2 regions of the Thioalkalivibrio sulfidiphilus HL-EbGr7 genome follow, and region 2 is predicted to be linked to the other one. Evidence: riboswitches for the same ligand, from Rfam matches in the RefSeq annotation. Region 2 holds a riboswitch; the other holds the start of a gene.

Region 1 (6,342 bases), 1.5 Mb from region 2:
CGGCCTGCGAGGATGCGGTGATCCGTGCCGCCGCCGTACGCGCCAAGCCCATCGTGCTGACGGGACTGGCCGCCATGGTGGGTGCGGGTTTCATCATCGACGATCCGATCTTCAGCGGTCTGGCCATCTCGCTGATCTTCGGCATCCTGGTGTCCACGGTGCTGACCCTGGTGGTGATCCCGGTGCTCTACTACAGCTACATCCGCAACCGTCAGCATCTGGTGCGTGAGGCGTAATCGTCAGACGTGATGCGTGAGGTGTGAGGCGGGCATGGCCGGCCCGCCCACTGTCAGCGAATGCGATGTCGGAACCTGCGAGCCGCGCGACCCCGCGAGCTTCCAGGGCCAGCAGTCATCAATCAACAGCGAGAATCGTCATGAAAGTGGAAATGGGTGAAGAGGGACTGAATATCCTGGACATGTCCCGGGACCAGGCGGGGCTGCTGGTGGAGGCGCTCAAGGCATCGCCGAAGCAGGGCTTCATGGAGGATGAGGAACTACGTCGCCTGTTCAAGCTGCTGGCGGTGGTGCAGTCGGATCTCTGGGATGACATGACCAGCGGCAAGTTCGACTTCTCGGCCTACAAGCGTCAGTAAGGCGATGAGGTGTGGGGATCGACCCCACACCTCACAACCACTCCCCCAGCCAACTCACGGAATGACCAGCTGCGTCTCGCAGGTTTCCACGCTGCCGCAGTTGTTGCTGCCCGTGCCGGTGCAGGTCAGGCCCTGTGAAGGCACGTTCACTGACACCGAGTGGCTGTAGCTGCCCGAGGCGGTACCCAGTTTGATCCGGTAGCTGTCCACGAAGGTGCAGGCGCCATCCAGGGTCATGTTCGGTGCGGTCCAGGCCAGCGTCACCACCGACCCGGAGGCCAGATCCCCTGATGCCTCGTTGGAATCCGGGCTCTCCTGTCCCAGGTCATCGATGGCCTGCACGGCCACATACCAGGTGTTCAACTGCACGACGGGTTCCGGTTCCGGTTCAGGGGCCGGCGCGGGCGCAGGTTCGGGCTCAGGCTCGGGCTCAGGTGAAGGCGCGGGTTCCGGATCGGGGATCGGATCCGGTTCGGTGATCGGCTCCGGCACGGGATCAGGTTGTGGCTCCGGCTCCGGCTGGGACGGGGGTGGCGTCGGAGTCATGCCGGGGCTGGATTGCGACGGTGCCTCTTCCGTCTGCGGGTCGCTGTTGCTGACCTGATTAGCGACGTCTTCCTCGACACAGCCCGACAGCAGGGCAATGCCCAGAAAGCCGGTGGCCAGTGCGCGCAGAAGCGTCGTGGAGATCGTTCCGGACGGATGGGACGCAATGCCATGGCAGTAGCACGCGGCAATGGGCGTGTCATTCGATCGCGCGTTGAAACATGCGGCGGCATCACGGCCACCCGAAAACATCGTCTTCGTCATTTCGGTAACTCCGCTGTCATGGCCGAAGCCGTAGACCGGTGGTTTTGCGTCCCCGCCTTTCGGTCGGGTATGCCCTTTCGATGAGCTTTTTTTCTTAACGCGTGTTGGGCCTGTCCTTGTGTCGTTCCGCCATCCCGCGAGGGAAGGGCGTGAATGGATGTCATCCGATTCCCTGATGACCCGTGGCGTGAAGTATGTGGAGTGCGCTGGTCGAGAGCCGTGATGCCCTTCACGGGGCGCGTGCCGTGAATCCGGCTTTGCACGCCATTCATCGACCAATTTCGTGAACGGTGACGGGGCTCACACGTGAACCCGGGATGTGCGTGTCTCAAGCCATACGCACGGACTGTGACGTGCGTTCGATGTTTGTGCGAAGACGCGGGTGTGCTCGGCGCCGGAGGTGCATCTGGCGCGGATCCTTCGGGTCGATGTTCATAAAAAAGCGCCGGGTCCCAGGGATGGAACCCGGCGCTTTGGTTCGATGCCGATGGCCTCAGATGGCGGGCACCTGCATCTGTAGTTCGCAGGTGTAGGTGCTGCCGCAGGCATTGCTGCCCGTGGCACGGCAGTACAGACCCAGCGCATTGCTCTGCACGTTCAGGGAATAGCTGTAGTCGCCTGGCGCCGTGCCGAGTTTCACCAGGTAGCTGTCGACGGTGGTGCACGCGCCATCCAGGGTCATGTTCGGTGCCTCCCAGCTCAGGGTGACATGTTCACCCGAGGCGAGATCGCCCGAGGCCTCATTGGAATCAGGGCTTTCCTGTCCCTGCCCATCGATGGCCTGCACAACCACGTACCAGGTGTTGAGTTCGACCACGGGTTCGGGCTCGGGCTGAGGTTCCGGTTCGGGCTCGGGCTGAGGTTCCGGTTCGGGCTCGGGCTGGGGTTCCGGTTCGGGCTCGGGCTGAGGTTCCGGTTCGGGCTCGGGCTGGGGTTCCGGCTCTGGCTCGGGCTGGGGTTCCGGTTCGGGCTCGGGTTGAGGCTCCGGTTCGGGCTCGGGCTCCGGGTCGTTGCTGACCTTGTTGTTGCCGCGTCCGTTGTTGGTTTTACCGCCGTCGTCGCTGTCCTTGACCCTGCCATTGCCGTTGCCACGGCCGGGGCTGGTGCTGGTCTCCAGGCTCTGCTCATCAGTGGCAGTCTGGGCCTGGCCGTGCCCTGGCATTGCAAGGGTCACGGTGAGCAGCAGTGCGAGACTGGCGTGCAGCGCCACGGCAAGAGGCTTGCCCCTGGATGCGGCCGGTGCGTCGGCCGGACTGGCGGGATGCACAGCATCTCGCGGATGCGTGGGGTATTGCCCGGAGACGTCGTGGCAAGCCAGGACCGAGCGCGGGGCGTGTTCTGAGAAGCGCGCGCCCACAGGGCCACGCTTGGCATGGTATGTCGTCATTTCGGTAACTCCGCTGTCGTGGCGTTTGCCGTAGACCGGTGGTTTTGCGTCCCCGCCTTTCGGTCGGGTATGCCCTTGTCGTTTAACGATCGGGACTTTCTGCCGATGGCACTCCTGTATCCGTTGGCCTAGCCCGCAAATCTCACCACCGTTCGTAGCGAGGGCGTCGAGATGCCGCTGTGACGGGGCGCGCGGAGCGGAAGACGGCGCCGGCGTAGCCGAGACTACGTCAAGCCGGCTGGAGTGAGCACGCCCCGTCACAGCGAGCAGATCGGCGGCCGCAGTAGAAGGGTGGTGAGATATGCGGGCTAGTCGGTCGCATTATGCCGGGAGGGTCCCCGGACTCGCCGTGACGGGCCTCACGGCAGACGGGCAGGCCGTCTGCCGATCGCTACCGGATATCGAGAGTGGACGTCGATTCAGCCACAGACCGGCTGAGTGGCCGCTGCTGGGTGCGGCAGGCGAGGTGGCAAATCCGGGGTTGTCCATGGATTCGGAAGGGATGCTGCGCTGCACAAGTAGCAGTGAATATTCCATGACACGCCAGCTTTTTTGATCGTGGTCAAGGAAGCTTCATGGGCAGCGTCCATACTTGAGCAAACGACAAGGATGAGGAGACGCCCACGATGCGCCTGAACCAGAACCCCAGCGCCGAGACACCCGCCGTCGAGACGCACAATATTCGCTTTCTCAATCCCTACCTGATGAGTGGCGCGGAGATCCGCCGCCTGCAGGTGGCCAATGGTGACACCCCCTGTTTTGGTACCGAGGTGCGCTACCAGTGCAGGCGCGACGACTGCCAACTGAGCCGCCGCTGCCTGGGTGGTCTGGTGGCGCACTGGAAACGCTGAATCTTCAGGACGCCCGATTCCCTCGTTTTATCTGCTCAGGACTGCCCCGAATTCAATCGGGGCGAAGCCGATTGTGTTCTGCATGCTCAGCCCCCGCGTTGACGCCCCTTGAAGCCATCCTCTATGGTTTCCTTGAAATCAGTCATCGACTCCACGCCAGCCCGGGAGGTGTGACTTGCGCGTAATGGCCCCCGAGGAGATGGAATCCCTCATCCGGCTGCTGTCCGATGACGGCTACGAGGTGGTCGGCCCCACCCGGCGCGAGGGCGCCATTGTCTACGACCGTCTTCAGGGTCTTAACGACCTGCCCGCCGGTTGGGGCGACGAGCATGGCCCCGGCCATTACCGACTCCACCAGCGCGACGACCAGGCCCTGTTCGGCTACGTGGTCGGCCCCCATTCCTGGAAGAAATACCTGTTTCCGCCCCGGGAGACCCTGGTGCGGGTGCTGCGTCGCGAGGACGGGGGCTTTGAAACGCAGCCCGGCGAGCCCGCCCCGCCCCGGCGCGCCTTCATCGGCGTACGGCCCTGCGAACTGGCGGCCATCGGCATCCAGGACCGGGTGTTCCTGGAGCAGTCTGTCAGGGACCGGGCCTACGGGGCCCGTCGCGAGGGCGTGTTCCTGGTGGCGGTCAACTGCGCCGAGCCGGGCGGCACCTGTTTCTGTACCTCCATGGGTACCGGTCCGCGGGCCCATGCCGGTTTCGACCTGGGTCTCACCGAGGTGATCGGCGTGGGCATGCACTTCCTGGTGATCGAGGCGGGCAGCGAGGCCGGCGAGGCCATGCTCGTCAGGCTCGATCACCGGGATGCCAGCGAGGCGGAGCGCGCGGCCGCTGAACGGATCTGGCAGGAGGCCCCGAAGCACATGGGACGCACCATGCCCGGCGATGCCCGGGAGGTGCTTGCCGGGGCCCTGGAACACCCCCGCTGGGCGCAGACCGCCGAGCGCTGCCTCTCCTGCGCCAATTGCACCCTGGTCTGCCCCACCTGTTTCTGTGCCCAGATGGAGGAACTGCCGGACCTGGAGGGCAATGCCTCGGAGCGGGTGCGACTCTGGGATTCTTGTTTCAACGGTGAACACTCCTACATGATCGGCGGTCCCCACCGCAGCACCGTGGCGGCCCGCTATCGCCAATGGCTCACCCACAAGCTCTCCACCTGGCACACGCAGTTCGGCAGTTCCGGCTGCGTGGGCTGCGGGCGCTGCATCACCTGGTGTCCCGTGGGCATCGACATCACCGAGGAGGTGGCCGCCATCCGCGCCACCGCCCAGGGCAAGGCAGGAGGGCAGGGCACATGAACGAGCTCCTGGAGATCCTCAAGGACCAGCCCTTCTTCGAGGGACTGCGCGAGGCGGACATGCGGCTTCTCGCCGCCGGCGCCTCCCTGAGGACCTTTCGGGCGGATGAAACCCTGTTCCGGGAACACGAGGAGGCGGCAGCCTTTTATCTCATCCGCAGCGGGCGGGTGGCCCTGGAGAGCCGGCTGCCCGGTCGCCGCGCCGAGGTCTTCATGACCCTGGGACAGGGCGAGGTGCTGGGCTGGTCCTGGCTGATGCCGCCCTACCGCTGGCACTACAGCGCCCGCGCCCTGGAGGAGACCCACGCGGTGCATTTCGACGCCCCGGCCCTGCATGCCTGCATGGACCGGGACCCGGTGCTGGGCTATGCCCTGTACCAGCGTTTCGCGGCGCTGATCGTGCAGCGCCTGCAGGCGGCGCGGCTGCAGGCCATGGACATCTACGGAGGCGGCGATGTCGGTCTCGGCGGCTGAGCGGCAGATCCCTGAACCCATGGCCCCGGCGCCCTGGCGCATCCTGGACGTGCGCCGGGAGGTGGCCGATGGCGAGGTATTCACCTGGCGCCTGCGGCCCGAGTCCGGCGTGGCCCCCGAGGTCCGTCCGGGACAGTTCAACATGCTCTACCTGTTCGGCGTGGGTGAGGTGGCCATCTCCGTGAGCGCCACGGGCGATGACGGCAGCCTGGTGCACACCATCCGCGCCGTGGGCAGCGTCACCCGCACCATGCAGGGGCTTCGCGCCGGCGACGTGGTGGGCGTGCGCGGCCCCTTCGGCAGCGCCTGGCCGGTGGAAGCGGCCGAGGGGCGTGACCTGGTGCTGGCCGCGGGCGGTATCGGTCTGGCGCCCCTGCGCCCGGTGATCCACGCGGTGCTGGCCCGGCGCGAGGCCTTCGGCCGCGTGCTGATCTGCTACGGCGCGCGCTCGCCCCGGGACCTGATCTTTCGCGACGAACTGGCCCAGTGGCAGGCCCGTGCCGACCTGGATGTGCGGGTCACCGTGGACCGGGGCACCGCCGACTGGAAGGGGGACGTGGGCGTGGTCACCCAGCTCATCGACCGGGGTGGCTTCGACGGCCGCAATGCGCTGGCCATGGTCTGCGGCCCGGAGGTGATGATGCGCTTCTCGGCCCTGTCCCTGCATCGGCGCGGCGTGGCCCCGGAGCGCACCTTCGTCTCCATGGAACGCAGCATGCGCTGCGCCCTGGGTTTCTGCGGCCACTGCCAGATCGGCCCCCATTTCGTCTGCCGGGACGGCCCGGTGTTTCCCTACCCGGTCATGGAGCCGGCCTTCCGGGTGCACGAGCTATGAGAGTCCAACGCCCCACGCTCGCGGTCTGGAAGTTCGCCTCCTGCGACGGCTGCCAGCTCACCCTGCTGGACTGCGAGGACGCACTGCT
Region 2 (6,342 bases):
CTGTCCACCGCACCACGCGTACGCGGCAATCGCCTGGCCATCATCACCAACGCCGGCGGCCCCGGGGTGATGGCCACCGACCGGGCGGTGGAACTGGACGTGGCCATGGCGCCCCTGGCCCCGTCCACCCTCAAGCACCTGGACGCCACCCTCCCGGCCCAGTGGTCCCACGGCAACCCCCTGGACCTGCTGGGCGATGCGGACGCCGGCCGCTACCGCGCGGCGCTGGGTGCGTGCCTGGAGGACCCGCACGTGGACGGGATCCTCACCATGCTTACCCCCCAGGCCATGACCGATCCGGACGGGGTGGCGGAGGAACTCATCGGCGCGGTGCAGGCACAGGACAAAAGCGGCCCGGGCAAGCCGGTGCTGGCCTGCTGGATGGGCGGCAAGCAGGTGAGCGCCGCGCGCAAGCGCTTCAGCGAGGCGGGCCTGCCCCACTTCCCCACCCCGGAGGCCTCGGTGGAGGCCTTCGCCTACCTCACCGCGTATGAGCGCAACCAGCGCCTGCTGTTGCAGGTGCCCGGCCCCCTGAGCGACCGCAGCCCCGCCGACGTGGAGGGCGCGCGACTGATCATCGAGGGCGTGCTGGCCGAGGGACGCAAGGTGCTGGGCAGCCTGGAGGCCAAGGCGGTGCTGTCCGCCTTCCGCATCCCCGTGACCCAGACCCTGCTGGCACGCACTCCCGCCGAGGCCCTGGTGGCGGCCAGCACCCTGGGCTACCCGCTGGCCATGAAGATCGCCTCGCCGGACATCACCCACAAGTCGGACGTGGGCGGCGTGCGTCTGAACATCACCGGCGCGGAGGCGGTGCGCAGGCACTTCCAGGAGATGCTCCAGGCGGCCCGGGAGGCCCAGCCCGACGCGCTGATCGAGGGCGTGACCCTGGAGCGTATGTACCGCAGCCACTATGGACGGGAGCTGATGGTGGGTGTGCTGCGCGACCCGGTGTTCGGCCCGGTGATCAGCTTCGGCTCCGGCGGCACCTCGATGGAGGTGATGCAGGACCGGGCCGTGGCCCTGCCGCCGCTCAACGAGACCATCATCCGCAACATGATCAGCCGCACTCGGGTGGCGCGGCTGCTGGCGCGCTTCCGCCACATGCCCGCGGTGGACGCCGCCGCCCTGGAGCGGGTCCTGCTGCGCATCTCCGAGATGGTGTGCGAACTGCCCCAGGTGGTGGAAATGGACATCAACCCCTTGATCGTGGACGAGCACGGGCTGGCGGCGGTCGATGCGCGGATCGGCGTGGCCTTTCCGCCCGCCGAGGCGGACCCCTACGCCCACATGGCCATCCACCCCTATCCGTCCAGCCTGGTGAGCCACTGGCAACTGCCCGACGGCACCCCCATCACCATCCGCCCGATCCGCCCCGAGGATGCCCAGATCGAGCAGGCCTTCGTGCGCGGGCTCTCGGACGAATCCCGCTATTTCCGCTTCATGCAGGCCCTGCATGAACTCACCCCCCAGATGCTGGTGCGCTTCACCCAGATCGACTACGACCGGGAGATGGCTTTCATCGCCACCCTGGACCAGGACGGTGCCGAACTGCAGGTGGCGGTGGGCCGCTATACCGCCAATCCGGACCAGCGCAGCTGCGAGTTCGCCCTGGTGGTGGCGGATGACTGGCAGGGCAAGGGCATCGGCACCCACCTGATGCAAAGCCTGATGCAGGTGGCGCGGTCCCGGAACCTGACCCTGATGGAAGGGGAGGTGCTGTCCAGCAACAGCAACATGCTGGCCCTGGTGAAGCGCCTGGGCTTCTCGACGAGGGTCCGGCCCGGGGACGAAGGCGTGGTCTGGGTCGGCAAACAGCTGTGACCACGGCGCCGCCGGGATTAGCGCAAACCCGGTGGCATTTATCCCCCCGCTTTCAACCAGGTACCTGACCTTGCTGACACGTCGCTCGAGATGGGGCGATGACAAACGGCCTCTTTGCACCGACGAAAGGGCCCGCAGGATGTGATGAAACCCTCAAACCCGCACCCGCTCCTTGACCAGAATCACAGTCGTGGCCAGATGCGATCTGGATCACAGGACAAAGGCAAACCCGTCGAAAGGCGGGGACGCAAAGCCACCGGTCTCACGGAACATCCAAGACAGCGGGGTTGCCCACCATGGCACACCAGACAACACATTGCGCAGCCTCATGCGCCAGGCCGGTTCAAAGCCGGCAGATCCTCCGGGTCGCCGCATCGGCGGCCATCCTCGCGACTCTGATCTCCCTGCCGTTCTCCAGCCACGGAGACGAGGACGCCTACGGGCCCCTGACCCAAACCACCGCGGCCCTGAATCAGGACTTCGCCCGCGAACAGGCCTTCGGCCAGCAAATCCTCAGAAGTTCCTACTCCCAGCCCGCCTACTACACGCGGGAACTGCGCATCAGCGCCCAGGAGCCGCGCAACCGGGCCATGGTCTACCCGGCCGGCGATGGCGGGGTGATGGTGGAGATGAACTTCCGATACTGAGCATGACGACCGACCTCCACCCAGGGGTTTTTTGAAGCGGCCTGAAAGGGCCGCTTTTTTAGTGGTCAGTCTCAAGTAGCAAGTGGCAAGGAAAACGGCTTTTGAAGTCCCTTGCCACTTGCCACTTGCCACTGTAATCAGCCACTGGCTGTGATCTCGACCAGCGTTCGCCCGTATGTCCGACCGCCCAGCATCTGCTCACTCACCTCCACCAGTTCCGCCAGGCCCACGGTGCGCGTGTGCAGGGCCGCCAGATCCGACGGGCGCAGGTCGCTGGCGAGACGCTGCCAGAGGTGCAGGCGCTGGTCCCGGGGGCAGTTCGCGGAGGTCACGCCCAGCAGGCTCACGCCCCGCAGGATGAAGGGCATCACGGTGGTGTGCAGGTCGGCGCCGCCGGCCAGGCCGATGGAGACGATGTTCCCCCAGGGACGTACGCCCCGCGTGAGTGTTCCCAGCAACTCGCCCCCCACGGTGTCCACCACCCCGCCCCACTGGGCCTTCTCCAGGGGTCGCCTGCCGGGCCTGAAGGCGGCGCGGTCCAGCACACGGCTCGCCCCCAGGCCCATCAGCCAGTCCGTCAGTTCCGGCTTGCCGGTGAGCGCCACCACCTCGAAGCCCCGGGCCGCCAGCAGGGACACCGCCAGCGCGCCGACCCCGCCGCTGGCCCCGGTGACCAGCATGGGACCCGCCTCAACCGACTGGCGGTTGTCCTCAAGCCGGCTGAGCGCCAGGGCGGCGGTGAGCCCCGCCGTGCCCAGCAGCATGGCCTCGCGGGTGTCCAGTCCCTCGGGAATCGGGATGATCCAGTCCGCCGGCACGCGCAGGCGAGCGGCGTAGCCGCCGTGGTGCAGTTCCCCCAGCCCACAGCCGGTCACCAGCACCGGCGTACCGACGGGCAGACCCGTCTGGCCTGATTCCACCACGCGCCCGGCGGCATCGATGCCGCCCACCAGGGGTGAGTGACGCAGGATGCGTGCGCCCCCGGTGATGGCCAGGGCGTCCTTGTAGTTGAGGCTGGAATACTCGACGGCGATCTCCACCTCCCCGTCCATGAGTTCCGCCCGGGACAAGCGGCACAACTCGACCCGTCCCGGGGCGAGGCGGTCTTCATGGATCATCAGGGCGGGAAAGGTTTCGCTGCTCATGTCGCCATCGGCTTGAATCGGTGCACCCCAGTTGGCACATTGAGAATCAGGGCCATCAGATGACCGGCCAAACCTTTAAAGTTTAGACAAGATCCATCATTACGCCCGATGACCGATTCAAAGCACAGCGACCTGCTCGCCGGCCCACGAGTGGCCCGCTGGACCTGCCCCTCCTGCGGCGACGCGGTACCCCGGCTGCTGCCCAACGGCGCACGCAATGCCCAGTCCGTGGCCGAGCTGGAACTGTTTCTTGAAGATGCGGATATAGAGTCCGAGGTAAACCGGGAGCCGGGCACGGCGGCTGACGAGATATGCCTGGCCTGCGCCGACGCGGTACGTGAACTGGTGGGGACACTGATCCGCCCGCCCGGGGAGGACGGCGATGCGCGCAACAGCCCGGGCCTCAACGACACGGGCATCGTGGGCGCCGCACTGCCGCGCGGCGATGGCACCCACGTGCTGATCTTCCACGTCATCGATGGCGTGCTGCGCCTGACCGAGACCGAGCGGCTCACCCGCTTCGATCCCATGCGCCTGACCTATCCCGGAAGCCGGGGCGCCATGGCGCCCCGGATCTGGGAACTGTATGCAAGACACCTGGCCCAGTTGCAGGCCAGGTATGGTGAGGAGCCTCAGAACCGGTAGCGCAGGGCCGCGGCAAGGATGTGGACGTGGCCTTCGGTGGTGCCTCTCAACTGGACAGACGAGGCAAAAGGCAAACCATCGTAGAACTCACGATCCAGATTCAGCGACTCCTTGGCCACATCAATGTAGGTGTAGGCAAGGTCGAAGCCGAGACGGCTATCCCGTTCATAGCTGGCACCCGCAGAGAACCAGGTGCGATCGCCATCGGGCGTGCGGGTGGTTCGGAACCCATCCTGCGTTGGTGTCGTGTCGTACTGGATGCCTCCGCGCAGCGTCCAGCGATCATCCAGCTGGTATTCAGCCCCCAGGGCCAGTGCCCAGCTGTTCTTGTAGTTCTGTCGGACCGGATCCGGATGATCACCCGATGCCAGCTTCACGGCGATCTCATCGAAGTTGGACCAGTTGAACCAGGTGTACTGGGCCAGACCGGTCCAGCGATCCGTGAATCTGTGCGACAAGCCCACTGACACCATGTCGGGCAACTTGAGGTCTGCCTCGCCACCCTGCGATACCGACGTGCCACCGAGGCCGAAAGGCAGACGGGTTGTCGCAGTACCCTCGAGGGTGTGAGTGATTCCCTGGCGATAATGGACGCCTATCCGGGTGTCGTCACTCAGGTCCACGAGAAGCCCGATATTGAAACCGTAATCCCAACTGTCACCGCTCAGTGCGAACTCACCATCGGTATCCACGGAAGGCCCCCCGACGCGCGTCGGATCAGGAAGCGCGTTTTTCAGGGTCGCATCGGCATACTGGATATTGATGCCGCCGCCGATGGAAACCCGGTCGTTCAACTGGTATGCGATGCTCGGTGCGATGTCGATGACCTTGAGTGAGGTCTCGGTGGAGTCATAGCGGGCAAAGAAATTCCGGTCGTACTCATTCGCCAGCCCGAAAGGCGCCGTGATCCCCAGGCCGAACCAGGTCTGCTCGTTCAGCGGGCGCGCGTAAAACAGGTTGGGAACGGGGCTCGGCTCGTAGGGGTTGCCCCCGCTTCCGCCTTCATAGGGCAGCGGATTTCCACCTGTACCCGGGGTGATCGCCCTGGAATCGCTATTGGTCACCGTCGACTTCGGCACCAGCAGATGCACCGCCGCCTGAAACTCGGGCGCCTTGAGCCTGGTCATGCCCGCCGGATTGAAATAGATGGTACTGGCATCCGAGGCGATGGCCGCCTCACCGGCGAAGGCGCGGCCCAGACCGCTGACGCTCTGCTCCTGGATGTAGAAGCCGGCGGCCAGCAGGGCGCCGGGGGCGGCGCCCAGGGCCAGACCCACGGCCCAGGCCAGGGTGGTCTTGTTCAGGCGATGCTGCATGGATTTCTCTCCCGCTGTGTCGTTGGTTTTATTGTCGTCGTCATGCACCCGGCAGGGGCCGGGGCTTGCCATCGGCATCCACTGCCACGTAGACCAGCCGCCCATCGGCGACGGTCAGGATCTCGGGTTCATAGGGGTTGCGCTCCACGCACACCTCCACGGCTACGGTCATGGAACTGCGGCCCTCCGTGAGCACTTCGGCGTACAGGCTCACCATGTCGCCCCGCTGCACGGGCCTTCTGAAATGCATGGCTTCCACGGCGGCGGTGACCACCCGCCCCCGGGCACGGCGCACCGCCGGGATGCTGCCGGCGATGTCCATCTGGGCCATGATCCAGCCGCCGAAGATGTCACCTCCCGCGTTGGTGGGCGCGGCGGCCGCGGGCAGGCGCAGGCAGGGCTCCCGGGGCGTGTCGCTCACTCGGTGTAGCCTTCGTAGAGGGCCTCGACCTGGTCCTTGTAGCGCTCGAGGATGCGTGCGCGCTTCATCTTGAGGGTGGGCGTGAGCAGGCCGTCGTCCACCGTCCAGGGCTCCAGGGTGACGATCAGCTTGCGCACCTGGGCGTAGCCGGGAAATTCATGGAGCTGCCTGGCGATGCGGGTACGCAGGGTCTTCTCCAGGAAGCGGCCGTTTAGATCCGCCTCGCTCTCGGGATCCAGGTCCAGTTCCTTTGCCAGGGCGGCCCATTCCTCGGGATTGAGCACCACGATGGCGGCGAGCGCGGGCCGGCCCTCGCCGATGACCATGACCTGGTCGAACAGCGGGTC

Evidence for each region. A riboswitch is a leader RNA that binds a small molecule or an ion and turns the genes downstream of it on or off. The one in region 2 is predicted to bind cyclic di-GMP.
Region 1: it holds a riboswitch for cyclic di-GMP, as region 2 does, so the genes downstream of both, TGR7_RS05670 (hypothetical protein) here and TGR7_RS15360 (hypothetical protein) in region 2, are expected to answer to the same signal.

Annotation. Positions count from the first base shown of each region.
Region 1 covers NC_011901.1:1,218,292-1,224,633, forward strand. The annotation lists gene TGR7_RS05655 (efflux RND transporter permease subunit) at 1-236, shown strand, start outside; gene TGR7_RS05660 (hypothetical protein) at 377-595, shown strand; gene TGR7_RS17595 (hypothetical protein) at 650-1,405, opposite strand; cyclic di-GMP riboswitch class I at 1,406-1,489, opposite strand; gene TGR7_RS05670 (hypothetical protein) at 1,899-2,672, opposite strand; cyclic di-GMP riboswitch class I at 2,793-2,876, opposite strand; gene TGR7_RS05675 (hypothetical protein) at 3,419-3,643, shown strand; gene TGR7_RS05680 (4Fe-4S dicluster domain-containing protein) at 3,828-4,946, shown strand; gene TGR7_RS05685 (cyclic nucleotide-binding domain-containing protein) at 4,943-5,419, shown strand; gene TGR7_RS05690 (FAD/NAD(P)-binding protein) at 5,400-6,254, shown strand; gene TGR7_RS05695 (NADH-quinone oxidoreductase subunit B family protein) at 6,251-6,342, shown strand, end outside.
Region 2 covers NC_011901.1:3,204,453-3,210,794, reverse strand. The annotation lists gene TGR7_RS15365 (bifunctional acetate--CoA ligase family protein/GNAT family N-acetyltransferase) at 1-1,821, shown strand, start outside; cyclic di-GMP riboswitch class I at 2,034-2,116, shown strand; gene TGR7_RS15360 (hypothetical protein) at 2,118-2,468, shown strand; gene TGR7_RS15355 (YhdH/YhfP family quinone oxidoreductase) at 2,606-3,613, opposite strand; gene TGR7_RS15350 (hypothetical protein) at 3,722-4,258, shown strand; gene TGR7_RS15345 (OmpP1/FadL family transporter) at 4,246-5,574, opposite strand; gene TGR7_RS15340 (acyl-CoA thioesterase) at 5,615-5,995, opposite strand; gene TGR7_RS15335 (AMP-dependent synthetase/ligase) at 5,992-6,342, opposite strand, start outside.